DNA from 2 places in the Turicibacter sp. GALT-G1 genome. Region 1 is predicted to be linked to the other one. Evidence: a T-box and tRNA genes for the amino acid it is inferred to sense, from the RefSeq annotation. Region 1 holds a T-box; the other holds one or more tRNA genes.
What was found. A T-box is a leader RNA that pairs with one kind of tRNA and senses whether it is charged. The one in region 1 lies ahead of thrS (threonine--tRNA ligase), so its partner is inferred to be a tRNA-Thr.
Positions count from the first base shown of each region.

Region 1 (15,917 bases):
TGAAATGCTAGAAGTTAAGGCTAAAATCAAAGAGTTAACAGGTTTTGAAAGTAATCTATGTCGACCTCCTTATGGTGGAAAGACTCATTTTAAAGCAGGGCATTATAAAGCATTAGAGGAAGCAGGACTTGAGTGTGTGGATTGGAATGTGGATTCATTAGATTGGTCGAAATCAAGTGCTGATGCAATCTTTAATCAAGTCGTCGCAGATTTAAAACACAGTAATTATCCAAATGAGGTTGTCTTATTATTTCATGAGAAAAAATTAACCTTAGAAGTGTTACCACGAGTGATTGAATATTATCGTAATCAAGGATATGTTTTTATGCCTTATTATGAGGGGGAAGAATTTGATTGTATGAAAAAATAGTCAAATTTATTATGAGCCAAAAAGAAATAATATAAACCATAAATTACCTTCTGTTTTTGTAGAATATTGTTGGAATTTAGAATGCATTTTCACAATGGGTATTGTATAATTAAAACAAATACAACAGATGGAGGGAAAAGTAGTGGCAAGACAACAGTATTATTCAAATTATGGTAGTTATGGTCGCCGCAATCGTGTAAAACCACAGGCTTACATTATTTTTACATTAGTGGCTTTCTTACTTGTTGTTGGAAGTTTCGTATTTAATATTTTTCAACAAGTAAATAGCTTAAGTGTGGCGACTGTTGAGCCAAGTTCTTTAAATTTTGAACCGATTACGACGGTTAATAGTTGGCATAACAAAGAGGCTAAATTTGTTTATTTAACATTTGATGATGGGCCATCTCAAAATGCAGAGAAAATCTTAGACATTTTAGATAGTTATGATATTAAAGGAACATTTTTTGTTCTAGGATCATCAATTGATAGATATAGTGGTTCAAAAGATATCTTAAAGCGTATGGCAGATACCGGTCACTACATTGGGATGCACTCGATGACGCATGATTATTCAACCTTATATGGTGACGAGAATGCGGCTCAAAACTTTGCCGGTGAGATGTTAGAAGAACAGGCACTCCTTAAAGAAATTACAGGTGGATTTGAGAGTGAATTATGTCGTGCCCCTTATGGGACAGGTGGAGGAACTTTTACAGATGCTCACGTTGAAGAGTTAAATAAAATTGGGGTTAAATGCTGGGACTGGGATGTTGATTCATTAGATTGGGAATCAGGAGCTTCAGTCGATAGTATTATGAAAAATATTGAATATTGTATGAATTTATGGAATTATCCAAGACAAACCGTTGTTTTATTCCATGAAAAAGACGTCACAGTTGAAGTCTTACCAAAAGTTATTCAATATTATACTGACTTAGGATATGAGTTTTTACCATATAATCCGGATAATCACATTGTTAAAAATCTATTCGGAAGCGATGATTTATAGGGGAGGATTGAGTATATGCGTAAACCATTTTTACCATTTGTTATTATTGGATTAATCGCAACTATTGGGGTATTCTTTGCTCTTACTTATAAATTCCCTGAAGTTGAAGCATTCCAATTTTATCAACAAATTGATCAAGAGATTGTAACCTGTGAGAAAAAATCACCGGATACATTAGAAACGACATTAAATGCCTTGCAATCACATGTGCGTGAGATTATTCTAGTAGGACAAACTTATGATGGAAGCCAGGATGTAACAGAGTTATTTACATCATTTAATGCAGAATATGAAGTGTTAAAAGATTACACAGCTAATGTTGTGACATGTATGAATAGTCAGTTAGAAGAAGTTAATTTTGATAAAGTAGAATCAACGTTATCAAAACTTCCTGAAAACTTAGCATCATTAGGTAAACAAATGTCAGTTTTACAACAAGCACGTACGGAGAAATTAGTTGCTTTAAATGCTGAGTTAGAGGTACTAGCAAAAGAGCTAACTAATTTTGAAGAAATGTTCTATAATACAAAAACAAGTGAAGCAGTTCAATACTTCCAAACTATTAATATGATTTTTAATACAATTGAAGAATTACATACAGAGTATATGAAATCAATTGAGGAGTATTATGCGGTGAAAACGGAATACTATGAAGCGATTGCCAATAAAGGTGTGCCTGACTATTTATTTAAAAAATAATTTTAAAGCTATGAATTTAATTCATAGCTTTTTTTGCATTTGAGTATGTTATAATTTATGTAAGTCCAGAAAAGTTTTTTACGGTGTAAAAAACTTTTAAGACCCTATCAACGGAGAATACATTTCCGTTGCAAATGACAGGGAACCCAAGCCCTAGCAGTTGAGGATTAGATTTCTTTCAGAAATCGCTAGGTGACCCATACCCTACCAGCGGAGGAAACATGCTTCGCATGGCAGGTGACCCACGGCATAATTATTAAGTATTTAGGTTGCCGTAGTAAATGTAGAAAATATTTCTGGTTGTATATAGAAGTAATTAATCGTGTCAAAGAAAGAGGGGGAAGTTCATGAAGATTGGATTTATTGGAATTGGTGTCATGGGTCAAGCAATGGCAGGTCATCTGTTAAAAGCGGGTCATGACTTATATGTTTATAATCGTACAAAAAGTAAAGCTGATCGCTTAGTCGAGGCTGGGGCTATTTGGTGTGATGATGTAAAGAGTATTGCAACAACTTGTGATTTAATATTTACCATTATTGGCGTGCCAGCAGATGTTGAAAGCGTGTATTTAGGTGAAGATGGTTTAGTGAATCATGCAAAAGCTCATTCAATTTTAGTTGATATGACAACCTCGACACCAGATTTAGCAAAACGTATTTATGAAGCAGGGCAAGCTAAAGGATTACAGTGTTTAGATGCACCTGTTACAGGTGGAGATGTTGGGGCGAAAAATGGAACGTTAACGATTATGGTTGGTGGAGACAAAGAAGCATATGATGAAATTTTACCGATTTTAGAGTTAATGGGTCAAACGATTGTTTATATGGGGTCTGCGGGTAGTGGTCAACATACAAAAATGGCGAATCAAATTGCCATTGCAGGAGCGGCTATCGGAATGGTTGAGGCCCTTGCTTATTCTAAAGGAGCTGGACTAGATTTAGAGACTGTTTTAAAGGCAGTAACGAGCGGATCGGCAGCAAGCTGGCAATTAAGCAATATGGCGCCACGTATTATTAAAGATGACTTTAATCCAGGCTTCTTTATTAAACACTTTATTAAAGATATGCGTATCGCTTGTAGTGAATCGAAGGCAATGAATGTGGATTTACCAGGACTTGAGTTAGTCTTAAGCTTGTATGAAGAATGTCAAAAACGAGAGTTAGAAAACTGTGGAACACAAGCTCTCTATAAATTATATGAAAAATAAAAAGTAGACCTCCGGTCTACTTTTTATTATGATAAATAATATTTATTACTTTCTAATACGGTTGTTTCAGTCGGCATGACTGGATTATAAGGTCCATAATATCCAGTTTGTGAAGCTTGTTGTTGGTAAACGGGATAAGATGGTTGTGTATATACGGGTTGTTGGTAGTACACCGGTTGGTAAACGGGTTGATAGACAGGATAGGCATATCCCCCTCCTCCACAACAAGGGCGACCACCACCCCATCCATCAAATAATAGTCCTCCTAAAGCTAACCCGCCGATAAAAGGTAAAAATCCCCATCTTTCATCTTGATTAACACCAGGCATCGCTGATAAATTAGGGACTTGATTGGTTAATGGTGCAGCTGTTCGATAAGGAACTTGAGACGGCACGCTATTTGGATAATTCATTGGCATCAATTCAGACTCCTCCTTCATCTTGCAGTCCTAATTTATGATATGCAAGGGGGATGACATCTGACTCACTTTTATTCTTTGATTAAAAGGAATGAATAAAGTGTCGGACGAGTTAATAAGTTACCTATGTTATTTGGTCGATTTAATCCTCGGTTGACTTGTAAGGTTAATTGATCGGCAAAGCGATAAGTTCCTGAATAAAATTGAGAACAACCTGATGTACTAGATTGTCCTCTACAATGTCCAGATAGTTGAACTTCAATTGGATAATCGGTTACTTTTGCAGCTAATGTTGGTTCATGAAGGAGTAGAATGTTAAAATTATTCGTATTAGTAGATTGTGAAAGCAAGGTATTCAAATCAGGTGAGCTTGATAACGAATCAATCCCGATAAAATTAATGCCTTCACTGCTACCGTTATAGAGTTCAAGTGACTCATTACGAAGAATTTTAAAAGAAGATGTCGTAAGAATATGACTGATTTCATCTGGCTGGCTTAAATCTTTATCCCCTAAGATGGCAAGCTTAGCAAGAGAAGGTTTTAATTGAGAGAGAATTTCGATTGTTTGTGAGCTTAGACTTGAAGTGATGGCTCCTTTTTCAAATAGATCCCCGGTAAAAAGAATAATGTCTGCTTCAAGACGGTTGATTTCATTTACAGATTTTTCAAGAAGCACTAAATCTTCTTCATTTTTAAGATGTAAATCACTAAATTGGATCAGTCGGACTCCATCAAAACTGCTTGGAATATTTAGACTGTTAATAATGGTTTCTTCTACTTTAATGCTATACTTTAAAATACATAGCGAGTAAAAGAAAAATACAATAATAATTGCTGCAACTGAGAGTACATAGATAGGGAATTTCTTCATAATAAATTCATCCTTTACCAAAAAAACTTTTATGACGATATTATATCATAGTTTTTTTAGTTCTATATAGAAACAGATGAATAACATACATTTACTACATCATACTTAAAGTCATCAACAGTTACGATGGAAATTAGTTGATGTTGAAAAATAAGTGAATGAGATGGTAAAGCATAAATAAAAAACAAAAGATGCGTGTCATAGATGTATATTCACTTCTTTCACCCCAAAAGCTAGAACTGAGAATGCCGAAGTAGATGATGGCAGGAAGCCAATGAGCCAGAATGAGTGAGTCTATTGATAAAAGATGAAGAAGTAGAGGTGTCCCTCCGGTTAGGGGAAAGGTTAGAAGGAGTGTAATATTAAAAAGTAGAAAGAGTTGTGGAGATTTTGTGTTTAAATTTTGATTCATTTGAGCACCGTCCTTGTAAAAATGTGTTTTAAACAGTTTTGATGTGTTAAAATAATAGTACAATATAGTAAACAAGGCATAAAAATATGCTAGAGATAAGGGTTGATGCAATGAATACATTAGTTTTAATAGACGGAAATAGTTTAATGTACCGTGCATATTATGCAACAGCATATAGCGGGAATTTAATGAAGACAAGCACAGGTATTTTTACAAATGCGTTATATGGTTTTGTCAACATGATGAATAAAGTCATGGATGATTATAATCACACGCACATGCTAGTGGCCTTTGATGCAGGGAAAACGACATTCAGACATGAGTTTTTAGATAGTTATAAAGATGGACGTAAACCGATGCCAGATGAAATGCGTTCACAAATTAATTTAATTAAAAAATATTTAGACTTACTAGGAGTGAAACGTTTAGAATTACCGACTTATGAAGCGGATGATATTATCGGAACATTAGCGACGCTTGGTGAGCAAACGGATTTTGAAAAAATTCATATCATTACGGGAGATAAAGACTTACTTCAAATGGCTGATGAAAAGACAACCGTTCATATTACACGAAAAGGGGTAACTGATATTGAGTCATTTACACCAGAAGCAGTCTTTGCTAAATATGAATTATCGCCAAGTCAGATTGTTGATTTAAAAGGATTAATGGGAGATCCATCGGATAACTTACCAGGAATCCCAGGGGTTGGAGAAAAAACAGCGATTAAATTGTTAAAACAATTCGGAACAGTTGAAAACCTAGTAGCTCATACAGATGAGTTAAAAGGGAAAATGAAAGAAAAAGTAGAAGCGAATGTGGAACAGGCTTTGCTTTGTAAACGTATGGCAACGATTCATAAAGAAGTTCCACTTCCAGTTACATTTGACGACTTATTGTATCAAGGACCAGAGGCAGCAGAACTCATGGACTTCTTTAAGGAGATGGAGTTTAATGCCTTTCTAAAAAAAATGAAGCTTGAAGAAGTAAAAGAAGAAAAGCCGAAAGCACCGATTCGTATCATTTTAGAAGCGGGAGAGTTAGAAACGTTAAGTTATCAAAATAGTGCCATTCATGTAGAGATTTTTGAGGAAAACTACCATCAGGCTAATATTTTAGGAATTGCGATTGTAAATGAGACAGACGCTTATTATGTGCCTTTTGAAGTGGCAAAGGAAAGCCAAGCATTCATGTCATTTTTAGCGGATGAAGGTGTTAAAAAATCAGTATTTGATGTGAAGCGTTCACGTGTTGCGTTAATGTGGCAAGGATTTGATTTACGTGGTGTTGATTTTGACTTATTATTAGCGACATATGTCATTAATCCAACGAATGTAAGTAATGAATTCAAAAAAGTAGCTCTACATTATGATTATGACGATGTGTTATATGATGAAGAAGTGTATGGAAAAGGGGCGAAACGTGCCGTTGCACCGATCGAGAAAGTGGCCCAACATTCCATTGATATTGCAACTGCAGTCTTTAAGTTAAAAGAAACCGCGCTTGAGCAATTAAAAGAACAAGAGCAGTTAAGTTTATTTGAAGAGATGGAAATGCCTCTTGCTGAAGTACTAGCAGTGATGGAGTATAACGGAATGTCTCTTGATCTAACGACATTAGATGAAATGGGTCAAGATTTAAAAGGGCGTATTGAAGCATTAGAATCCCAAATCTTTGATCATGTGGGAGCACCGTTTAATATCAATTCACCGAAGCAATTAGGAGAGGTATTATTCGAAAAATTAGGGTTACCGGTTGTTAAGAAAACGAAAACAGGCTATTCAACGAATGCAGATGTATTAGAAAAGTTAAGTGATGCTCATCCAATTATTAAATTAATTATGGAGTATCGTACGTTAACGAAATTGTATTCGACTTATATTGAAGGGTTGAAAAAAGCGTGCTATGAAGATGGAAAAGTCCACACGATTTTCAACCAGGCGCTGACTCAAACCGGACGTCTTTCTTCAATTGAACCAAATCTTCAAAATATTCCGATTCGCTTAGAGGAGGGACGCATGATTCGTCGTGCGTTTGTGCCAAGTCAAGAAGGATGGGTGATTTTAGGAGCTGACTACTCGCAAATCGAGCTTCGAATTTTAGCTCATATTTCAAATACCGAGTCGTTAATTGATGCTTTCAAACATGGAGAGGATATTCATAAGAAAACAGCGATGGATGTCTTTAAAGTGTCAGAAGACGAGATGACGTCAGATTTACGTCGCTCAGCAAAAGCAATTAACTTCGGGATCATTTATGGAATGAGTGCCTTTGGATTATCGGAAAATTTAAATATTACGCAAAAAGAAGCGAAAAAATATATTGATCATTATTTAGAAACTTACTCAGGAATTCATCAGTATATGGAAGATACGGTGAAGTATGCGAAGTTTAATGGTTATGTTTCAACGTTATTTAATCGTCGTCGTTATATTCCTGAATTAACACAGAAAAACTATGCCATTCGTCAATTTGGTGAGCGTACCGCAATGAATGCGCCAATTCAGGGGACAGCGGCCGATATCATCAAAAAAGCGATGATTGATGTTCATCAAGCGATGCTTGAGAAAAACGTAAAATCACGTTTATTACTTCAAGTACACGATGAATTAATCTTCGAAGTTCCACAAGAAGAACTAGATATGATGATCGAATTAGTGACGAAAACAATGGAGGACGTTGTCGAACTACAAGTTCCATTAAAAGCTGACTACTCATACGGACCAACTTGGTACGATGCTAAGTAAGAAGTATTCTAAATAAATAATAACAAAAGGACATCCCATTCATTGGTGATGTCCTTTTGTGTGTTAAATTAATCACGGTTTATTGAGGTTAGGGGATTGTCAGTTGTTTTTTCTTCTAAATGTGCTTCGTAAATTCTAGAGGTCTCTCCCCAAGGATGGTAGCCTAACCCTACATAGTGAAAATCATATTTTTCATAGTATCCGATATGATCGGTACAAAGATAAAGTGAATTAAACCCTAGTTTTTTTGCCTCTTGTTTGATGTGTTCAATAAGGATTGAGCCATATGCATGATGGCGCTCATGTTCTTCGATGTATAGAGCACATAGCCAAGGATAGAGGTCCATTCGACTAATAAAATCATTTGTAATTAACCCTGCACAACCGATAATTTTATCTTCCTTTAATAGGAGATACCACTGAGGTAGCGGACTTTTTGTGTTGAGTGAATGAAGAATACAATCTTCATAAACCTTTAGGCTTTCTGGTGAAGCCCATTTTCCCTGGAAATAACTAATCGCCTGAGTTACAAACTCGGGGTTGGAAGAGACAGAAATCACATGCATAAGATCACTCCGTTTGGTTTAGAATAACTTATTCTATGAAAGGAGGATAACATCTATTCATAGATTTTCTTATAATCCTCTAAAGGTTTTAATTTAATATGAGAGGCTGAAAAAACAGTTTTACAGTGGCTAATTGAATGAGATTTAAAGTTAGAAGATGAGTCGTTATTTGAAGCGGGATATAAGTATTTAAAATAAAGTGAGGCTAATGATGAGGCGTATTTTATCTAGTTTGAACAGGATAGTCGTCTGATTTTTGTTGAATCTTTTTATGGGATAGGTGGTGCTTGATGAATGAATTAAGCACCATTTTTTTATGGTGTTGTATGTTGTTCATGACATTGTGAAAAAATGGAATAATTGATGAATTGCGTAGTGGTTGTATGATAAAATGATTATAAAAGTAGTTTAGCTGGGGTGTAGTTAATGGAGGGTGTAAAAAAGACTAGGGGATGTCAATTTTTTTCGCTTAAAGTTGGATTGGTTTTAGCGATTGTTTTTATTTTTGGAGGTGCTTTCTATTATAATCATCATGTGATTTTGTATCGAAATCAATTGAATCTTTTGGTAAGTTATTTATACGATGAAGTGTCACCTAATCAGGTAGGGGCTGTCTATCAGCGTATGCTTAATGTTGATAGTGATTATCGTGAACGAATTAAGAACGATTTAGAACCGGCTATGATTAGTCGGTATCAATATTATGCGAATCTTTATATGCTTCGAAAGATTGAGTATGAAGAGTATTTGCAATATGAACAAGTCATTGAACCATTATTTTTCTCAAATGATGAGGTTATAGAGACGATAGGTCAGGTCGAAAAATACTATCAATCTCAGCGCGCTTATTTAAAAGGATTCAGTCTTCAACAGCAAGGGCTGATTGAGGAGGCAATTGATTCTTATCAAGAAGTGATGTTTAACGACGAATATTATTATGAACTAGCTAAAATACAAAGACGTGAATGTATTCAAAGTATCAAAAATCAATATTTAACGGAAGCTCATCAGTACTATGAGCAAAAAAATTATATTGAAGCGATTCGACGTCTGGATTACTTGACGCAAACGGATCAAGATGAATTAGTTAACGCTTTGAAATGGTACTATGAGTCTGAATTCTATGTCGAAGCAATTAAAACAGTTGATGATTTCCTGGCAAAAGATGAACTAGCAAGTGCTATCTCGTATTTACAGCAAATATCTGATTCATTTGGCACACAGTATGCGGAGACACTTGAGTTAAAAAGATCAGAGATTAGTTTGCAACGAATGAAACGTCGAGATAAGGTGATGAGCAAGTATGCGTCTAAAATTCAAGTGAATTTAAATACGGAAAGCAGCCAACAAATCATCTCTTATAATGGGATTCCATTACAAGCTACCACGTCATTTAATGTGATTTCTTTTGCAACCAATACTTTTACAACTGTGAAAAAAGAAGTAGATGAAAGTGTAGAAGAGGAGCAAGTCGAACAATATATAAATGTGATGCCTTTACTCGTGACTAATAGTGAGTTAACGAGTGCAACCATGTCAATTTTACTTGGCTATTATAGTGAATTTTTGAATGATTTTGAGCAAGTTGACATTTATGCAGAGAATCAATTATTATATTCTTTTGATATTGATTCGACACAAAAACAACAAGTTTGGATTGATGATCGTGTGATTGAGTGGAGCGAAGTGGAGCTTTCAACACAGGAGGTATATGAATTATTGAATGAAGTTCAGGCCACAACATCGTTAAGCATTGTGTTCCGAGGTCCTCTGATGAACCATTCATTTGAATTAGAATTAGTTGAGAATGCAACATTAATCATGATGGCTGATATTTATCAGTCAATTAATAAATAAACAACTAGATTAGACGAAAAAGGAAGTTAGATAGTATGCCAGAATTACCAGAAGTTGAAACCGTTAAAGAGGCATTGAATCAAACGGTAAAAGGTCAAACCATTAAAGACATTGAACTTCGTTATGAGCCCATGGTAAAAAATATGAGTGCAGATGAATTTAAGGAAAAATTAATTAATCAAACCATTCAAGAAGTGAGTCGACGAGGGAAGTATTTAGTCTTTCATTTTGATGATTATCAATTGTTATCTCATCTACGAATGGAAGGAAAGTATTTTTATGTGGATTCTGATTTTGAATTAAATCCTCATGTTCATGCGATTTTCACGTTAGAAAATGGAAAACGATTATTATATCAAGATACACGTAAATTCGGAACGTATCATTTATACGATAAAGCCATTGATTTAGAAACGACGGCGCCGTTTCAAGTGTTAGGTTTAGAGCCTTTTGCAACAGAGTTTACACCATCATATGTGAAAGAAAAAATTCAGAACAAAAAGAAACCGATTAAATCATTGTTACTTGATCAAACAGTTGTATGTGGACTTGGAAATATTTATGTCGATGAAGTTCTTTATCGTGCCCGATTGCATCCATTAACTTCAAGCTCAGAATTAACAGACAAAGACATTGCAAATGTGGTAAAATATACGGTAGAAGTATTAGCGCGTGCAATTGAATTAGGTGGAACGACGATTCGTACGTTTCGTTCCTCGCATGGAGTTTCTGGAACTTTTCAAAATGAGCTGTTAGTTCATCAACGAAAAGGAGAGAACTGTTACGAGTGTCACACACCGATTGAGAAAATTAAAGTCGGTGGACGTGGGACCTATTTCTGTCCAACGTGTCAGAAGTTAACGGCGAAGGAGATGAAGTAAATGTTAGTCGTTGGATTAACAGGTGGGATTTCATCTGGAAAAAGCACAGTTACTTCATGGTTTTTAGAAAAGGGGATTGTTGTTTTAGATGCAGATCGTATTGTGAGACAACTTCAGAAGCCAGGAAGTCAGTTACTGTATGATTTAGCGCATGAGTTTGGCTCATCTGTGATTAAGGAAAATGGAGAATTAGCTCGTGATGTACTAGGTTCGATTATTTTTCATGATGAGTCGGCAAAGTATAAGTTAAATGAAATGATTCATCCGCTAGTCAAACAAAAAATAGTGGAGGGAATTGAAGTTGCGAGACGAAATGGGGAACAACTTGTGGTACTTGATGTCCCGCTACTGTTTGAAAGTGATTTTGAATCATTAGCTGATTGTACATTAGTTGTTTATGTTCCACGTGACATTCAAGTAAAACGTTTGATGAAGCGTGATGGAATTGATGAGGATTACGCGTTAGCGAAAATTAATTCACAAATGTCACTCGAACAAAAGCGAGATCGTGCTGATTATGTTTTAACTAATGAGCGCTCCATGAGTGAGTTACGAACTCAATTTGAGGAGATGTTTGAGATGCTTTGGGAAAAAGCATGTCAGACTTCTTTAGATTAGTCTTGACATATAGAGTTGCTATGAAATGATGGGAGGAATTAAAAATGGGATTTATGGACATGTTTAAAACGCACTTCGAGTCGGGGGAAAGGGCGACAGATGAGGTGTTGATGACACACTATTATAAAAATAATTATCAACAAACAAAGGCAGGATTGTTAGAGGTCGCTAAAGAGTTAGATTTCAATGTTGCCTTTGAAGACGATATTCGTCAAGAATTAATGTTGAAACGTAAAGATTGTGAGGTTATCGTCACGATTGTAAAAATTAATCCAATCGAAACGACGGTGGATTTTACAGTAAATACAGCAGGTCTAATCAGCTTTGGAAAAGGAAAGAAAGTCATTCAGTCTTTATATCAAGCATTAGATAAGCGATTAATGTTTAAAGGTCTTGCTTTAAACCGATAATATAAGAAATCAATCCCTATTTTAAATAGGGATTTCACATTTTAACAGAAGGAGTGTTTGTGGTGGATACAACGATGATTAAACCGAATACAGAATTCGAACTTTGTGTCACACAAATGATGACTTCGGAAGAATTGCAAATTTTAACGTTACTTTATCAACCTATTATCGGCTCTGTGGCCGTTAGCTTATATATGACTTTAAATACATTAGCTAGTAAAAGTAGTCCCTCTTTATTTTCACATCACTTATTATTACAAGTTTTAAATGTTGGAGTAGAAGATTTATTGGCTTTACGATATAAGTTAGAAGCAGTTGGATTGATTCAAGTGTATGTCACCGAAGAAGATCATCATTTGACATATTATTTAAAGAAACCGATGCAGGCAAAAGCCTTTTTTAATGATGGGATTATTAACGTCTTTTTAAATTTAAAAGTTGGAAATCATGATTATCAGCAATTAAAACAATTATTTGTTCAAGAACTCCCACACATTCAAGGACAAAATATTTCAAAACCTTTCAATGAAGTTTTTGATACAACGGTTCTTATGCGTTCTTCTGCTACTTTACAGGCAAGTCCTTTACCGACAGTGGCGGATAATCAAAAGGGTGTTAAATTAGAATTAGCATTTGATCAAGAATTGTTATTTGCCTTACTGAAGCAGTTTGGAATGGATGATCAGATATTATCTGATAAGCTATTAGATCAAATTAATAAAATTGCCTTTTTATATAAGCTAGATGAACATGAACTAGCGCGTCTCATTTTTGATGCCCTTGATACGGATGGCTTTGTGAATTTAGAAGTGTTCCGCAAGCAAGCGAAACAATACTTCCAATTCTTGAATAAAGGTAAGCCGATTGAGGTTGTGGAGATGCCAAAAACTAAACAGGAGGCGCCACTTATGGATGAGACACAAGCTGCTTTATCAAAAGAAAAGCAATTACTTGTCCATTTATCGCAAAATCCAATTGATTTCCTACGTTTTAAATATCACCAAAAAGAGCCCGTTCCAGCTGATCGGCAGTTAGTAGAGTGGTTAATGGTCGATCAACAGATGGCACCAGGAGTTGTTAATGTTTTAATTGATTATGTATTAAATATTTCAGATGGGCGTTTGCCAAAACAATTGGTTGAAAAAATTGCGGGTGAATGGCAACGTAAAGAAATTAATACAACTGAAAAGGCTATGGTACAAGTTAAGACAATGTTAAAAGCAAAACAAAAACGTGAAATTGAAAAAACAATGCCAGCAGCAGCGAAGGTGTATCCAAAGACAGCTCGAGTCGTACGACAAGAACAAGTGCCAGATTGGTTAAAGGCAAATGCACAACGTGTCGAAGAGAAGAAGTCATTAACGGATGACGATTTACAAAAGATCGAACGTATGAAACAATTACAAAGTCAACTTTTAAATCAGAAAGGGTGAGAGTGGTGCAACGAATTGGAGATTTAATGGCTAGACCAGCAGGGGCGAAGGAAGCTTATACGGAAATTTTAAATGAACCTGAGATTGCAAAAGCATTACATCAATATCAAGATGACATTGATCCATCTTTAATCTCGAATTATATTTCTGATTTAGATGAGTTTTTAAGAAATAAAGAAAAGTGTAACGGATGTGTAGGATTAAATAGTTGTAGGCAACCTATTAAAGGCCATTATCCAACACTGAAACCTTCTTATAAGCAATTAAAGGTGGCGTATACGCCATGTCAGTATGCGTTAAATCAAAAACATTTAGAAAATATTAAGAGTTTCCATATGCCGGCTGATATTTTAAATGCAAATTTCGAACAATTTATTATGGATCCGGAGCGTGCCGAGTTTTATGAAAAGGCATCGTTGTTCATCCATGAATATATGACGACAAAAAAAGGGCGTGGGCTTTATCTATATGGTCCATTTGGAACTGGAAAGACATATATGTTAAGTGCAATTGCTAACATTTTATCTCAACGAGGAATTGTTTGTGGACTTGTTTATTTTCCAGAATTAATTGCTGAAATTAAATCAGGATTTAATAGTGAAAACAGTAGTGCGTATGATAAGATTGAGCAATTAAAACAAATTGAAGTGCTTATGCTTGATGACATCGGAAGTGAGTCCATGACGAGCTGGATGCGTGACGAAGTGTTGGGGCGAATTTTAAACTATCGTATGCACCAAGGATTGCCAACCTTCTTTACTTCAAATCTCGATTATAATCAGCTTCAACATCATTATTCCTATACGCAAAAAGGTGAAGTGGAAGAAATTAAAGGAGCTCGTGTATTAGAACGCATTAAAGCTTTAACAACCCCTGTGGCCATTACAGGAACAAACTATCGCCAAAAACGATAAAAATTGAAGTATTTTTTCTTGATTTCAAAAAAATCATGCATTATAATATGAATCAGACATATAATATATAGGTAATTCGTCACATATTAAAAGTTTTGATAAGGATAAGGTTTAATAAAAACGACTTTTTAGAGAGGAAATCCTCGGCTGTAAGATTTCTAAGAACGCTTATTAAATTACTCCCTTTGAACTGGACTTGAAAAAGATTCCCGCTGGCTGCGTTAAAGCTGAATTAAGTTGCTGATAAAGTCTTTTACTTTATCGGAAATAGGATGGTACCGCGATTTCAATCGTTCCTACTCGTTAAGATTAGGAGCGATTTTTTTATATTCATAAAAATTCGCTCCGATCATCATGAATCACAAAAAGGAGGAAAACACTATGATTAACATTACTTTCCCAGATGGAAATGTGAAACAGTTTGAAAATGGAATTACTGCCGAAGCGATTGCTCAATCAATTTCACCAGGATTACGTAAACGTTGTGTGGCAGCTAAATTAAACGGACATTTATATGATTTAACTCGTCCAATCGAGGCAGATGCAAAAATCGAGTTAATTACAAATGATCGCCCTGAAGCTTGGGAAATCATTAATCACTCTGCGGCTCATTTAATGGCAGCAGCGATTAAACGTCTATATCCAGATGCAAAATTCGGAGTAGGACCAGCTATCGAAGATGGATTCTATTACGATATCGATACAGAAGCAAAAATCACTGAATCAGATTTAGCAGCGATTGAAAAAATGATGCAAAAAATTTCTTCAGAAGCTTTACCAATTATCCGTCGTGAATTAAGCCGTGAAGAGGCAAAAGAATTCTTTGCCAATGATGAATATAAATTAGAATTAATTGATGCTATTAAAGAAGGAGAAGTTATTACAACTTACTCTGAAGGAGATTTCACTGACTTATGTAGTGGAGTTCACGTGGGTAATACAAAAGATGTTAAATTCTTTAAATTATTAAATGTAGCGGGAGCTTACTGGCGTGGAGATAGTGATAACAAAATGTTAACTCGTATTTACGGGGCAGCTGCTTTAACAAAAGATCAATTAGCTGAACACTTACGTATTTTAGAAGAACGTAAAGAGCGTGATCATAAAAAAATCGGACGTGAATTAGAATTATTCACATTCAGTCCATTAGTTGGACAAGGACTACCAATCTGGTTACCAAACGGGATGAAAGTTCGTCAACAAATTGAGCGTTATATTATCGATCTAGAAGAAGAGTATGGATATCAACACGTTGCAACTCCAGTTATGGGATCAGTTGATTTATACCGTACATCAGGACACTGGGCACATTACAAAGAAGATATGTTCGTGCCAATGGAAATGGACAATGAAGAATTAGTTTTACGACCAATGTCTTGTCCTCATCACATGATGGTTTATAAAACAAAATTACGTTCATATCGTGATTTACCAATTCGATATGCAGAGCAAGTTATCCAACATCGCTTTGAAGCATCAGGTGCTTTAACAGGTCTTGAGCG
Region 1 covers NZ_JAMQUS010000055.1:11,316-27,232, forward strand. The annotation lists gene NEH74_RS09925 (polysaccharide deacetylase family protein) at 1-370, shown strand, start outside; gene NEH74_RS09930 (polysaccharide deacetylase family protein) at 513-1,379, shown strand; gene NEH74_RS09935 (hypothetical protein) at 1,395-2,078, shown strand; gene NEH74_RS09940 (NAD(P)-dependent oxidoreductase) at 2,426-3,286, shown strand; gene NEH74_RS09945 (hypothetical protein) at 3,313-3,705, opposite strand; gene NEH74_RS09950 (metallophosphoesterase) at 3,777-4,577, opposite strand; gene polA (DNA polymerase I) at 5,100-7,736, shown strand; gene NEH74_RS09960 (GNAT family N-acetyltransferase) at 7,805-8,302, opposite strand; gene NEH74_RS09965 (hypothetical protein) at 8,729-10,159, shown strand; gene mutM (DNA-formamidopyrimidine glycosylase) at 10,195-11,040, shown strand; gene coaE (dephospho-CoA kinase) at 11,041-11,658, shown strand; gene NEH74_RS09980 (hypothetical protein) at 11,703-12,068, shown strand; gene NEH74_RS09985 (replication initiation and membrane attachment family protein) at 12,143-13,501, shown strand; gene dnaI (primosomal protein DnaI) at 13,507-14,415, shown strand; T-box leader at 14,502-14,716, shown strand; gene thrS (threonine--tRNA ligase) at 14,797-15,917, shown strand, end outside.

Region 2 (15,917 bases), on a different contig from region 1:
TAGGTCTTTAAAGCCTGGGCTAACCTAATAGGGCTAACACTTTGTTCATCCCCATCGACATAATATTCATAATTTTTAAAAAGCCTTAATAGATTAAAAAATAAATCTAAATCATCATCCAAGACATAAGTCGAATATAATTCACCATTAACTTTCACAGTAATTCTTTGGCGAACTAGATGTGTAATTTTAGCATCAGCAACCTCATAATATAGCTCAATTGTTTCAAACTGTTCCGGTAAGCTTTTAAGGAAACCAATTAATTTCAAGGCATCTTCATCATAAGGTTGTGATTCATTCGAATTAATGACAATAGTATATCTAATTAAAACTGGCTTTTTTAGCTGACCATTATTAAATTCGATAATGTTAAGTGTTTCAGTTTTTAACATATTATCCCCCCCTTAATTTCTGACGATGCACAATCAATCATAGGCACTACCTCAAAAAGTATATGTTCGATGATTTTCAGATATGCTTACATATTTGTTTAGAAAGTTGTCTTGCAGATTTTAAAACGAGGGAAATTCCAGTTCCGGGATGTGTACAATCACCTACAAAATATAATCGCTTTAAATCATCACTTTGATGGTGGGGTCTAAAGTAATTCGTTTGGGTTAAATCATGACTCAATCCAAATGCAATCCCTTCATAACAATTAAAGTGTGTGGCTAAATCTACTGGGGTTAAGTATTTTTCTACTTCTACTAACTCGTTAAAATGTTCAATCTTTGTTACCTGAGCTAAAGCTTTATAAATTTGTTCTTTTAATAACAAGATAGTCTGCTCATTCCACTCAACATTTTGTGCCTTTAAGTTAGGCACTCGAATAATAACATTAATCACCTCACCATTAGTTGGAGCCATCCCTTCATCCATACGACTTGGAACATAAAAATAAAAAGAGGATTCTTTTGGTAACTTTCCATCAAAAGCAGATTGGATATTTTCTTTAAATGCTTGATTAATATAAATATTATGAATATTTAACATGGGAAGCTTTTGTTTAAGTCCTAAGTATAAGATAAAAGCAGAACATGATAAATGATATTCTTTTGGACGTATAATTGACTGTAATTCATGCATCACATAAGGTACCTGTGCATTGGCAATAATATAATCTCCTTTATCAATTCGATCAGATAACTGTATACCCAAAACACATTTATCTTCAATTACTAAACTTTCAACAAGTGAATTCGTATGAATAATTCCTCCCCACTCTTTAATCAGTTGCTCCATGACTTCCACAAGACGATACATCCCTCCCTTTAAATGCGGTAATCCATAAAATTGTGACACACCTGGTAATAAAGTATAAATACTTGAACAATCATAGGGCGACATTCCAATATACATTGTTTGAAAGCAGATATACTCTTTTAATTTTTCATCCTTAATAAATTTAGAAACATAATCATAAACATTACTCAATGGTTCTAACTTAAAAATTTCTTTTAAATGTTTAAATGTAAAAAATGATGAAGCTTGATCACACGATTGACTTAAAAACGCTTGATTAGCAAGTTGATATTTCTCATAAATATCACTCATTAATTGAAAATAGCCTACTGCATCTTTAGTAGAAATAGATTCTAATTGCCTATTTAATTTAATTAAATCAGTAGAAAAATCATAATAGGTTCCATCTTTAAAAAAGGTATAATATAGCGATTTAGGATAGCTTATTTCTATATAGTCTTCTAATCTCAATCCTAACTCTTCAAAAAGCAAATAAAACTCTTGAGGCATCATAGAAATCGTGGCGGTTAAATCAAATGTATATCCCTTTTCCTGAATACGATTAACTCTTCCTCCTACCTTATCTTCTTTTTCATATATAACTACTTCATATCCAGCATTTAATAATCTCAAAGCAGTGGCTAATCCTCCAATCCCTGCCCCAATAATAATGACTTTTTCCTTCATTAAAATCACATCCTATTTTTATTAGCAACAAACACCCATTAATATATCCCTAAGCAAAAAAGGTAATACATCGGAATCCAATGTATTACCTTTTTAAAATTAATATTTTTGACGATCACGTAATGCTTTTTCAATTTGACGATTAGCATCTTTTGCTTTTAAATCTTGGCGCTTATCATAATTTTTCTTACCTTTAGCAATCCCGAATAATAGCTTCGCATAACCATCTTTAATGTATAACTTTAATGGGATTAAAGAGTATCCTCCCATTTTTTGAACTCCAATTAAACGAGCAATTTCACGTTTATGAAGTAATAACTTTCTTGTACGAAGTGGATCGTGATTAAATCTATTTCCTTGCTCATAATGAGAAATATGCATATTGTGAACAAAAGCCTCATTACGCTCAATTCGAACGAATGAATCACGTAAATTAACTTTCCCCGCGCGAATTGACTTAATCTCTGTTCCCTGAAGAACTAATCCCGCTTCAAAGGTATCTTCGATGAAATAATCATGCCCAGCTTTTTTATTTTGAGCAATTGTTGATCCCACACCTTTTGGCATCTCTTCACCACCTTTTAAAAACTTTATTTTTCTAATTCACCATAAGTAATATAGTCAACAACATCGACATTTGGTGAGTAAGTCTCCATTAACGCTTTGATAGATTCAAAATACTCAGCTTGTGCAGAGTCAATCAATGGTACTAATCGATAACCTTTAGTTGAAGCTTCAGCATAATTATAAGTCGGCATAAACTGAGGTTGACCTATTTCAATTTCGACCCCATCACCAATTGTTGTTTTGTTAATATCAATCTTCATGATACCACCTACTAGGCGTTCAAGTCCAACCTGACCTGAAATAAAATTACCTAATGAATAAGCAACAACTGTTTCATTTCCATCTTTCCCAATTAAACGATCCATCGGTTGTAACACATGAGGATGGCTTCCGATAATCACATGAACACCTTGATCGGCTAGCCATTGAGCTTGTTCAATTTGTGCTTCACTTGGAGTATTTGAATATTCCACTCCCCAATGCATCGAAACGACAATCACATCAGAGACACTTTTTGCTTTTTCAATATCAATCGCAGCTTGTTCATAATCAAACTCATTCGCTAAATAAGATTTATCGTCTGGGACACGATAACCATTAAATCCATAAGAATAGGCCAATAAAGCTAATTTAATTCCGTTCTTTTCAATGACAGAAATCTGATCACGTTTTTCTTTAGAATCAGTTGATCCAGCCGTAATAATTCCCTCGAACATTTCCCAATTTTTCTCGGCAGCTAAAACTCCAGATTCCCCTTTATCTAACGTATGATTATTAGCACGAGCAAACATATTGAATCCAACATTAATTAAATCTCTTGCAATTTCATAAGGACTGTTAAAATTAGGATAAGAAGATAATCCAACTTCAACACCTCCAATATTTGTTTCTTGATTGGCAAACCCAAAATCTGCTGGCTCAATATATGGTTTTACATTTTCCAATAACGGGCTGAAATCGAAGGTATCTTCTTCTAAGCGAAAATCATTATAAACTGTGTCATGAAGCAAGATATCACCAACTGCTACCATTGTTGCATCATAGACGTGAATTTCTGGCCCTTGTGAAAAAGTAATTTCAATGATACCTTCATAAGGATTAGCATCATAACTGATAGGATAGCCTTGATTCACATCATTTGAATATTGTGGCTCATTATACACAATTTCTTTAGGATTAATTAGTTGTTCTTCCACTAACTGATTTAAGTAAGCTTTAATCTCAGATTCCGATTGACTTGAAACATCTTCTCCTTTAGAGAATATTAAAACAACATCACAATCTTCGTTTTTATTACATTTTTCCTGGTTGGCAACAGTACCATATGGTACTGTGTCAGAGTAGACATTCTGATAAACAATTGTAATATCGTTGCCTGCCTCATAGTGCTTGACACGGTCAACATTCCATCCAATCATATCTGGTAGAACAAATGATTGAGCTAATACCAATAAACCAACCATGACGAATAAGAACAAAATGACATTACGCCACTTAATTGATTTTAGTTTCTTCATCATGACTTCCTTGCTCCCTTTCAGCATTTAAACTATTTTTTATTTTTCCCTTGCCCTACTGGCTTAGATCCTTTTGATTTTTTACGTTTTGGTTTAGGATTCTTAAACGTACTGTCCGATGGCTTCGATGATTTACGAGAACGCACTGGACGATAATCTTTTGTATTCCCTTTTCTATCTTTCGAACGCTCTTTAGAGCGATTATTTCTTGAAGATGACGTTCCACGCGTATCAATACGTTTGAATCCACGTCTTTGACGACTTTTACTCATTCCAACTAATTGGAAATCAATCGTACGCTCCTCTTTGCTTGCTGCTGCAACGACAACTTTAACAATATCACCTATTTTATAAATGGCCTTTGTACGGCGTCCAATTAATGCTAAGTTATCCTCATCAAATTCATAGTAGTCATCAGTTAAATCATTCACATGAACAAGCCCTTCAATCGTATTCGGTAATTCAACGTACATTCCCCATTTCGTTACCGATGAAACAACACCTTCAAACTCTTCGTCAATAAATTGAGTCATATATTCTGCTTTTTTCATATCTTCTACTTCACGCTCTGCGTCGATAGCATCACGTTCACGTTTTGAGGTTTGTTCACCAATCTCTGGCATGATTGCAGTGTAATAATCTAATGTTTCTTTTGATAAATCTTGATCAAATAAATAGCGACGGATTAAACGGTGAACAATTAAGTCTGGATAACGTCGAATAGGTGATGTAAAGTGAGTATAAAACTCCGCTGCCAATCCAAAGTGTCCTAAACTTTCTTCACTATAGCGAGCTTTTTGTAAAGAACGTAGCATCATGGTATTAATCGCGGCATGTTCTGGTTTTCCATGAACAGCTTCTGTAATCATTTGAAGTGCTTTAGGATGAACATGATCTTTTGTTCCTTTAATTTCATAACCTAAAGCGCGAGCTAATTTGTAGAAACGTTCTAGCTTCTCTGGTTTTGGATGCTCATGGATACGATAAATAAAAGGGACGTCCATCCAGTGGAAATGTTCAGCCACTGTTTCATTTGCTGCTAACATAAAGTCCTCTATAATACGTTCTGCAATTTCACGTTGGCGTAATACCACATCAATTGGGAATCCATACTCATCGACAAGAATTTTTGACTCTTCTAAATCAAAGTCAATTGATCCGCGGTCATGACGTTTTTCGCGTAATATTTTTGAAAGATCATACATTAATTTAAACGTTGGAACTAATGTAGCATAACGTTCACATAATTCTGGATCTTCATCAATTAAAATACGATTCACATGATTATACGTCATACGCTCCGTTGTTTTAATAATTGATGGGAAGATTTCATGACTTACCACTTCACCTTTTGGTGAAATCTCCATTTCACATGTAATTGTCAAACGATCCACTTGTGGATTTAGTGAACAAATCCCATTTGATAAACGGTGAGGAATCATTGGAATTACACGATCAACTAAATAAACACTCGTTCCACGGAAGAAGGCTTCTCGATCTAATGGTGATCCTTCTGTGACGTAATAAGAAACGTCAGCAATCGATACCCCTAATAAATAGTTTCCATTATCAAGCATACGAACATGAACAGCATCATCTAAGTCTTTAGCATCATCACCATCAATTGTTACAATGGTTTCACCACGTAAATCACGACGCCCTTTATAACTTTCTGGGTCTGGTTCATTTGGAATTTCAGCTGCTTGTTGTAATGCTTCCGGACTAAATTCAGGCACGATATCATACTTATATACAACTGATAAAATATCAATTCCTGGATCATTTTTATGACCTAAAATCTCAGTAACTTCCGCTTTAACAACATTGTTTTCTAAATAATCCACAATGCGAACACGAACTTTATGATCCTTTACTGCGCCTTTCGTTTTATTCTTTGGAATGGCTACCACTGCATGATAACGTGAATTATCTGGTTTAACATAACCGACCTGCTTGATTTCATAATACGTCCCAATGAAATCTTTCATTCCACGTTCGAGAACTTGAGCGATTTCACCTTCTAGACTATCTCCTTTAGAAGAAGGTAAGATTTTAACTAAAACTGTATCTTTATGTAAAGCACCATTTAAATCTTCACTACGAACATATACATCATCCATGTCATCAATTTCAACAAATCCAAAACCTTTTGGATGAATGGAAATAATTCCTTTATAATATCCTAAATCACGCGCCAAATCATAGCGATCATTTTTAGAACGAACAACAATCCCTTCATCTTCAAGGGCAACCATTAATTTAACAAATTGCTTAAACGCATCTGTTCCTTCAATTTGTAAATATTCTACTAATTCATCAATCGTCATCGCCTCATACTGGCTTGACCCTAATAATTCTAATACTGTATTGCGCAAGTAGCACACCTCCAACTCATAACTTCTATTCTATCATAACTAAACAAACATTTAACCATTTTTTACTACAATAAGATAAAGTACATCATCTTACTTATCTATCACTAGTTTATACAAATGTGCTTATTTTATATCACTATTATCATCTCTATATGATAAAAATAACCAATATTTACGAAAAGTGACTAATCTCATTACTTAAAATCATTCTGATATAGGGAATTAAATGTAGGCTAAGATCATAGAAATATTAAATCAAAACAATAAAGAACGGCTGAATGATCATCATTTAAACGCTCCTCAAATATACCTTTTATATCTCTTAGACCCTACATAACCTTTATTAAAAATAGACTAAAAATAAAAAAACTCATATTCTAATTGAATATGAGTCATCTATTACTTCATAAAAATAATTAATCCTAAGATTAAGAAAATCACTGAACAGATATATGTCGCACGAACAATATAGGCTTCTGCTCCACGTTCTTTTTGATTTTTAAACAATTCACTATTGCCACCAGAAAGAGAATCACTTAACCCTTGTTTAGAACTTTGTAAGGCTACTAAAATAATTAGGATTACAGAGACAATCATAAATAAAACATCTACAACACCGTATTGAAACATCCTAAACCCTCCTTAGACTATAACAAAACTGTACCATATCCTACATACAATTTCAACCATTATTTAAGGATGCGACAATATAATAGAAATATATTCCAACAATCATTAAAGAAGGTAAAGCGTATAAAATTAAATTCTTAACTTCTTTTCTGACCAGCATATAAGTTAAAATAATCGACTCACTTAATCCAACAATCACAAGTAATGTATTAGAAGTATCCGCAATTTCAAAAATACTCCCCGATAAATAGAATAAATCAGTCAAAGCAATAATGGCGAAATTAAATAAATTACTTCCTACAATATTCCCAACTGCTAAATCATAATTCTTTAAACGAATTAGACTAATCAAGCTTGTCATTTCCGGCAAGGATGTTGCAACTCCTAAGAACATCGCTCCAATAAACGAGGATCCAATTCCCGTTGATTGAGCAATTTTATCTGTTGTAATAGAAATGAACAGACTCGAAAATACAAGAACGATAGCCCAAAAAATAAATTGAAAAATCAATAGAGGTAAAGAACAACATGATTGATCACAGCTACTATTGGCGTCTTCTTCATCTGAGATTAATCTTAAATTAATATAATATAAGATACCGATAAAGATGGATGAAATACCTACATGACCAATGCGCCCCATCGTCAAACTATAAAAACTAAATAAAATAATGAGGTAAATAACCGTACTAATAATATTTGTTTTTGTATTCGATTTTCCAGTATGATTAAATAGCATAGCTTTTATAAAAAACAAATTCCCAACTGCTAAGATAAAAATATTAAATGTATTACTTCCTAAAATATTACCAAATGCTAAATCGGGATTATTTAACATCGTTGTGGAGGAAATACTAGTAATTAACTCAGGAAGCGATGTCACCCCTGCTAATAAAATTCCACCTATTAACGCCCCACCCATTTTTGTTTGTTTATCCAACTCATCCACACAGGATGAGATGCGAATGGATGATACAACAACTATGATTGATAAAACTAAGTATTGTAATAATAATACTCCCATATAACAGATCCCCCTACTACAACTATAATCCTTTTAATGTCTTTAAACTGTATGATAAGGATTCTGACGATATGTAGCCTTCTCATTTATTCTAAATACTCGACAAAAAAAGTTCGCTATACGCGAACTTTTTGCTTCCATTCCTTTAACGCTTCAAATGAATAACGACAAACAATCTTTAAAATCCCTGCAATCGGGATAATAAAAATCATTCCAACGACTCCAAAAATTTGTCCTCCAATAATAATAAGTGTTAATAAGATAATTGGATGGAAATCAATAGATTTTGAAAAGACAAAGGGTTTAATAAAATTCCCTTCAATAAAATTCAAGGCCATCACTCCAAGAACAACATAAACAGGTGTCCAAACTGAAACCATTAATCCAAAGATAGCAGCTGGAATCGTTCCAATAATTTGACCGACATAAGGGATAATATTCAAAAAACCGATTAATGTTCCAAATACGATGGCATTATCTAATCCTATAATTGAAAAATAAATCGAAGCAATGATTGATAAGGCTAATGAAACTAACAATGTCCCAGAAACATAGCCTTTAACTACTTCTTCTGATTCTTTTAATACTTCAAAAACTTTATTCCATTTCTGCTTAATTAAAAAAATCTTAATCTGATCTCGAATCTCATAAAAATTCTTTAAAATATAATATAAAACAACTGGAACTAAAAAAATCATTCCTAGTACTAAGGTAAAACTACTACTAAATGAAGATATCCAATTCCCCATCTGATTTAAGACCTTAGAAAAAATTTCAAATAATTGAGAGTTTTGAGAAAAGAGTTTGCTAAAATCGTACTCATAAAGATTCATATAATCAAATTGCCACGTATCAAGTAATGTCTGAACCTTTTCCATTAATGCTGGAATTCGATTCATCACCTCTTGAGTGTTAACCACTAAATAAGGAATGAGACTAAAAATAGCATAGATAATTGCACCAATAATTGAAATAAATGTAATCAAGATCGAATAAGAACGTTTAATTTTTAACCGGCAAAAGAAATCAACGAGTGGATTTAATAGATAGGCAAAACAAATTACAATTAAAAATGGGCAAATAATCATATTCAACATTGAAAAAACAGGTTTAAGAATTGGGAAAATTAATTTAATAATATGGATAACGACTAGTACACCAATCAAAATAATTAAATAATTAATCCATTTATAATTTAAAGATTCATGTGATGGTTTCATCAGACTCCCCCTTGTTTTAACTATGACTAGTTTATCATACTCTAAATATAATTGTATTATTTTGGATAAAAAATAAGAATATATTTTAAGATAGAACTTCATATATATCTATGAGGTGAAATCTATGTCGCATTTCTAGGATTAACCTTAGCTATCAAAAACTCCGGTACTAAGACATCCATCATACAGATCGATAATAATAGCAGTCAATTTTTTATACTTTCCAAAAATAATTACCTATTATCTAAGACAATAAGATACTTTTATACATAAAAAAACCTCTCTTCGTCGGAGGAAGAGAGGTTTTGATAGAGTCATTCTCTTAAAAAATAATTAAATTATTTTTTTAAGTTGTAGAATGATTTAACTCCGTTGTAAACAGCTTGTTGTCCTAATTCGTCTTCGATACGTAATAATTGGTTGTATTTTGCAATACGGTCTGTACGAGACATAGAACCTGTTTTAATTTGTCCAGCGTTTGTAGCAACTGCGATGTCAGCGATTGTAGCATCTTCAGTTTCTCCAGAACGGTGAGATACAACTGCAGTGTATCCAGCTTTCTTAGCCATTTCAATAGCTTCGAAAGTTTCAGTTAATGTACCGATTTGGTTAACTTTGATTAAGATAGAGTTTGCAACGTTTTTCTCGATACCTTCAGCTAAACGCTCAGTGTTAGTTACGAAGAAATCGTCTCCAACTAATTGCACTTTATCTCCGATTTTCTTAGTTAAGTAATCCCATCCAGCCCAGTCGTCTTGGTCTAAACCGTCTTCGATTGAGATGATTGGATATTTTTCGCATAATTCAGCGTAGAAGTCACATAATTCTTCAGATGTGAATACTTTTCCACCTTCACCAGCTAAAACGTATTTTCCATCTTTGTAGAACTCAGAAGAAGCAACGTCCATAGCGATCATAACGTCTTTACCTGGAACATATCCAGCTTTTTCGATAGCTTCTAAGATAACTTTGATAGCAGCTTCATTTGATTCTAAGTTTGGAGCGAATCCACCCTCATCACCAACTGCAGTGTTTAATCCCATACCGTGTAATACTGATTTTAATGCATGGAATACTTCAGCTCCCATACGGATAGCTTCTTTGAATGTTGGAGCTCCAACTGGCATGATCATGAACTCTTGGAAGTCGATGTTGTTGTCAGCGTGCTCTCCACCGTTGATGATGTTCATCATTGGAGTTGGTAATTCTTTAGAGTTGAATCCACCTAAGTAACGGTATAATGGTAATCCAACGAAATCAGCAGCAGCATGAGCAACAGCCATAGATACACCTAAGATTGCGTTAGCTCCTAATTTTCCTTTGTTTTTAGTTCCATCTAATGCGATCATTAAACGGTCGATTCCACATTGGTCAGTAACATCCATACCAACTAATTCAGGAGCGATGATGTCGTTAACGTTTTTAACAGCGTTTAAAACACCTTTTCCTAAGTAACGAGATTTATCTCCATCACGTAATTCAACTGCTTCGTAGATTCCTGTAGAAGCTCCAGATGGTACTAAAGCACGTCCGAATGATCCACTTTCAGTTGTTACTTCTACTTCAACAGTAGGATTTCCGCGAGAATCTAATACTTCGCGAGCATATACATCAACAATATAAGGCATGTATGACATCTCCTTCTTTTCTAAAATTTTCACACTTCTTATTATAATACATTTTTTTGCATATTAAAGACATTTTTAATTTGTAAACGCTATTTTTTTATAAATTAAACCAATCTAATCTATTCCAAATAACGTTCACATCAGTGATTATGAAAACGAATGTTTTATTTATATGCCGTGAATAATATGAACTAAATAAGCAACTTTTATGCTTCAAATTAAAAAAATAAAAAAATCCAGCATACGCTGGACTCAATTATTCTAAAATGGTGACGAGTGCGAGAATCGAACTCGCGACGACGCATTACCATTGCGTTATTTTACCACTAAACTAACTTGGCTTTTTACAATTACATTTTAACACATTTTACCTATTTTTAAAATAAAAATACTACTTTAACTTAAAATAACTGGCTCTCTTAAATCAAAAGATTAAGATTAAATCATTTAAAGTGCTAGCATAATGAAAGAAACAACTTATTAAATTAGATATCTCATCGGTAAAAACATTTTTCTTATTAGGAAAAATAGCTAATAAATTAAGGAAGGCTCTTATTTAACTCCTATAAACGATGTATAATGTCTTTAACACCTAGTCTTTATTTGATTATGAAGGTAATCAACTGCAGATACGATTCAACTCGACGCTAATATTATTACTTATAAAGACTTAAACGATTTAGAAGTCCTCTACGATTAGTTTGATGGAGAGGTTCGTAAAGAAGAACTTTTTTATAAAGAGATTGGTTACGGATGAAGTCTTATAAATCTTTAAAGAGCTTTATCCCCTTTCCAAATTAAAAAATGAAAATGATTAATCACTATAATAACTCAGATGAGTGATAAATATATACTAACAATAAAAGGCCTTATTTTTAAAAAAATTACAAATTAAGGTTCTGTTTTAAAAGAGTGTTGATATTTCTTTAAAACATACTAATTTACTTAGATCATTGTTCGATAACTACAAGATACAGTAGTTAATATCAATGTTTTTAAATATCAACATTTGTCTAAAACACAGGATAAATTAAAAAGGACGCTGCTCATTAGCAACGTCCTTTTATAACTTATTAAATCAATTATTTAATAATTGATTTTCCTGTCATTTCAACTGGTTGTTCTACACCTAATAACTGTAACATTGTAGGAGCTAAATCTCCTAAGTTTCCACCGTCGCGTAATTCGATTCCTTCTTTAGTTACGATTACTGGAACAGGATTAGATGTATGAGCTGTGTAAGCTCCACCATTTTCATCTTCTAATTTTTCAGCGTTTCCATGGTCAGCAGTGATGATTGCAACTCCACCTTTAGCGATGATTGCATCTACTACTTTACCTAAACACTCATCTACAGCTTCTAATGCTTTAACTGTTGCATCGAATACTCCAGTGTGTCCAACCATGTCTGGGTTAGCAAAGTTTAAAATGATTGTATCATGAATATCTTTGTTGATTTCAGCAACACAAGCGTCTGCTACTTCGTAAGCTGACATTTCAGGTTTTAAATCATAAGTTGCAACTTTTGGCGAGTTAATTAATACACGAGTTGCTCCTTCGATTTCTTTATCTACTCCACCGTCGAAGAAGAATGTTACGTGAGCGTATTTTTCAGTTTCAGCGATACGTAATTGTTTTAATCCGTTTGCTGAGATAACTTCTCCGTAAGTGTTAGCTAAATCTTGTAATCCGAAGACAACTGGTCCTTTAACAGCATCTCCATAAGACATCATTGAGATGAAGTAAACATCTTTAGGTCCTTTAGATGGATCTAATGCTGGCTTACCTTCTTTAGCATAGTTCGCTACGTTTTCTGGATTTGATAAAGCGATTGCGATTTGTTGTGCACGGTCAGGACGGAAGTTAGCGAAGATTACTGTATCTCCATCTTGAATTAATCCATTTGCATCAACAACGAATGGAACAACGAATTCATCTAAGATATCGTTTTTGTAAGAAGCTTCCACACCAGCTTTAGCTGATTCGAATTTTTCACCTGTTCCTTGAGTCATTGCATCGTAAGCTAATTGAGTACGATCATAGTTTTTATCGCGGTCCATTGAATAGTAACGTCCTGAAACAGTTGCTACTTTTCCAATTCCGATTTCAGCTAATTTAGCTTCTAAAGCTTCTACGTATTCTAAAGCTGATTTTGGAGCAGTGTCACGCCCATCTAAGAATGCATGTACATAAACTTCTTTTGCACCTTGAGCTTTTGCAGCTTCAACTAATGCATAGATATGTTCATTGTGAGAATGAATTCCACCTGGAGATAATAATCCCATCACGTGAACTTTTTTATCATTTTCTAATGCATGCTTGCATCCTTCAGCGATAACTGGATCATTCTTTAACTCACCGTTTTTAACTGCTAAGTTAATGCGAGTTAATGATTGATAAACAATACGTCCAGCACCTAAGTTTAAGTGACCTACTTCTGAGTTACCCATTTGTCCTTCTGGTAATCCAACACCTAATCCAGACGCCTCTAATGTATTATGAGGGTATGTATTGAATAAACGATCTAAGTTTGGCATTTTAGCTGCTTTAACTGCATTTCCAGCTGTTTCATCGCGTAAACCAAAACCGTCTAAAATAATTAATGCTACAGGTTTTTTAGTCATAATGTTACCTCCTTCATCTTATCTAATTTATAGTATACTAAACTTTAATTCACAAGTACAAGATTATCACTAATGTAAGCGGTTGTTATTTTTGTGCAAAATCATCTTTAGTATGAGCGAATTATATTATTATATGCAGTTATCATTGTATATAATAAAAACCTTATCCATAATTAAATATTACAAATAAGGCTTAATCTTCTGTTTCTAAGTTGAAACGATTAATAAGAATCATCTCGCTTTAGTTTTAATTTTCTTCTGAACGTTTTTGTTGATTTTCACGAATTTCCTCAGCCATTTCTGATAATTTACGCATACGGTGATTGATCCCTGACTTAGTCAACTTCATCCCGCGTTCCGTAGCAATTTCACTCAAATAACTTAAGTTTTCCTCAGGAAACTCTAATCGCAAATTGGCGACATACTGCAAACGTTCTGGTAACGAATTTATTCCATAAACAAGGTCAATTAGTTCAATATTATCAATTTGACGCTGAGCAGCTGCAATGGTTTTAGTTTCATTCGCAATTTCACAATTATTGAGACGATTCTCTGAATTACGAATATCTCTAAAAATTCGAACATCTTCAAAGTTTAACACTGCATTATACGCTTCAATTGCACGTAAGAAATCACTAATTTTTTCTGCTTCTTTAATATAAGTGATGTATCCTTTTTTACGTTGCAACACACGCGCATTCAAATCAAACACATTTAACAAGTCTTTCAAATCCTCTGCATGCTCTTCATCTAGTGTAAAAATTTCAAAATGGTATGAAGACGTTTCAGGATTATTAACAGAACCACCTGCTAAAAAAGCTCCACGCATATACGCTCGCTTACAACAATCATACTCAATTAAATTTTTAGCAATGCCTAAAACAAATCCCGTATCAGACATAATTCCTAATTCAGTTGCAATGTCACGAGCATTTTTCTTAATGCGAATAATATAAACATTATTCTTCTTAAGTTGCATCTTCTTTCTCGATAATAAGTCAACCTCAGTATCAAATAATTGCTTAATTAATTGTAACGTTCGACGTGCAATAGCTGCATTTTCTGTTGCGAAATCAAGAACTAAACCTTTATTTGATAATGAAATAACTCCATTCATTCGAATAAGGGCTGATAATTCTGCTTTCGCACAACAATCGTCTGACTGGATTTGAACTAATTCTTTTTTCGTTTCAGAAGCGAATGACATTGTATCACCCCTCCCTTTTTTCCTCTATATCTAATAATAACGAAAAGATAGTCGCTGCTACTTTTTTCGTATTATGACGAACTTCACCTACATTATTGTAAGAAACTAAACGACTTTTAATAACTTCAATATTCATTTTATGTAATTTTTTTTCATCTATTAAAACGACATCAGAATGTTGATCACAATAACGCTCATAAGTTTCATCATCAATTTCTTCATCATTCACAATGATTTTATCAATAAATGCATGTCCTGCATGCTCATGAAGTGCAAGCACATGATCAGATGCACTATATCCTGTCGTTTCTCCAGGCTGAGTCATGATATTACAACAATACACGCATTCTGCGGATGTTTTTACAAGTGCTTCCGAAATTTCAACTAGTAACAAGTTTGGAATAATACTCGTATATAAACTTCCTGGTCCTAATAAGACTAAATCGGCTTCCATAATAGCCTCCACAGCCTCATCAAGAGCTCTTGCATCTTCTTTTGTATAATAAACGCGTTTAATTTTTTTTTCGATTGTAGGAATGAGCGATTCGCCTTGAATGATTGTACCATCATCATACTCGGCACACAAGCACAATGGAGTGTTACATACTGGTAACACACGCCCTCTAACTTTTAAAACCTCACTTAATTTTTGAATAGCCGAAGCAAAATCTCCTGTAATATTCGTCATCGCTGCAATTAATAGGTTTCCAGTTGGATGCCCTGCTAAATCTGTCTCTCCCGTAAAACGATACTGAAATAACTCTTGTACAAGCGGTTCAACTTCAGATAAAGCAACTAAAACATTTCGAATATCTCCTGGGGGGGGAACATCAAAATCAGTTCTTAAACTACCCGAACTTCCTCCATCATCCGCTACTGTTACAATTGCGGTTATATCGATAGGGTATCTTTTTAATCCTCTTAAAATAGTTGATAAACCGGTTCCTCCACCAATGACCGCTACTTTTAAATCATATTCTGCCATACTTATTCCCCCTACTTTTTATGCGCACGGTGAATATCGCGGTGTGTTGCATTTGTTTTATAATCATTTTCAAATGCATGTGATAAATATTCCGCAATTGCTACCGAACGATGTTGTCCTCCTGTACATCCTATTCCAATAATCACTTGCGACTTCCCTTCAGCTTTATACTTAGGAATTAAAAATTGTAACAAATCAATTAGCTTGGCTA
Region 2 covers NZ_JAMQUS010000027.1:21,195-37,111, forward strand. The annotation lists gene NEH74_RS05495 (hypothetical protein) at 1-392, opposite strand, end outside; gene NEH74_RS05500 (phytoene desaturase family protein) at 469-1,929, opposite strand; gene smpB (SsrA-binding protein SmpB) at 2,029-2,496, opposite strand; gene NEH74_RS05510 (CapA family protein) at 2,520-4,016, opposite strand; gene rnr (ribonuclease R) at 4,046-6,388, opposite strand; gene secG (preprotein translocase subunit SecG) at 6,788-7,018, opposite strand; gene NEH74_RS05525 (sodium:calcium antiporter) at 7,071-8,042, opposite strand; gene NEH74_RS05530 (AI-2E family transporter) at 8,159-9,262, opposite strand; gene eno (phosphopyruvate hydratase) at 9,601-10,890, opposite strand; tRNA gene NEH74_RS05540 (tRNA-Thr) at 11,158-11,231, opposite strand; gene gpmI (2,3-bisphosphoglycerate-independent phosphoglycerate mutase) at 11,973-13,514, opposite strand; gene whiA (DNA-binding protein WhiA) at 13,762-14,721, opposite strand; gene NEH74_RS05555 (uridine diphosphate-N-acetylglucosamine-binding protein YvcK) at 14,726-15,706, opposite strand; gene rapZ (RNase adapter RapZ) at 15,718-15,917, opposite strand, start outside.
Region 2: it has a tRNA-Thr gene. The T-box ahead of thrS (threonine--tRNA ligase) is inferred to sense a tRNA for this amino acid. The anticodon was not compared.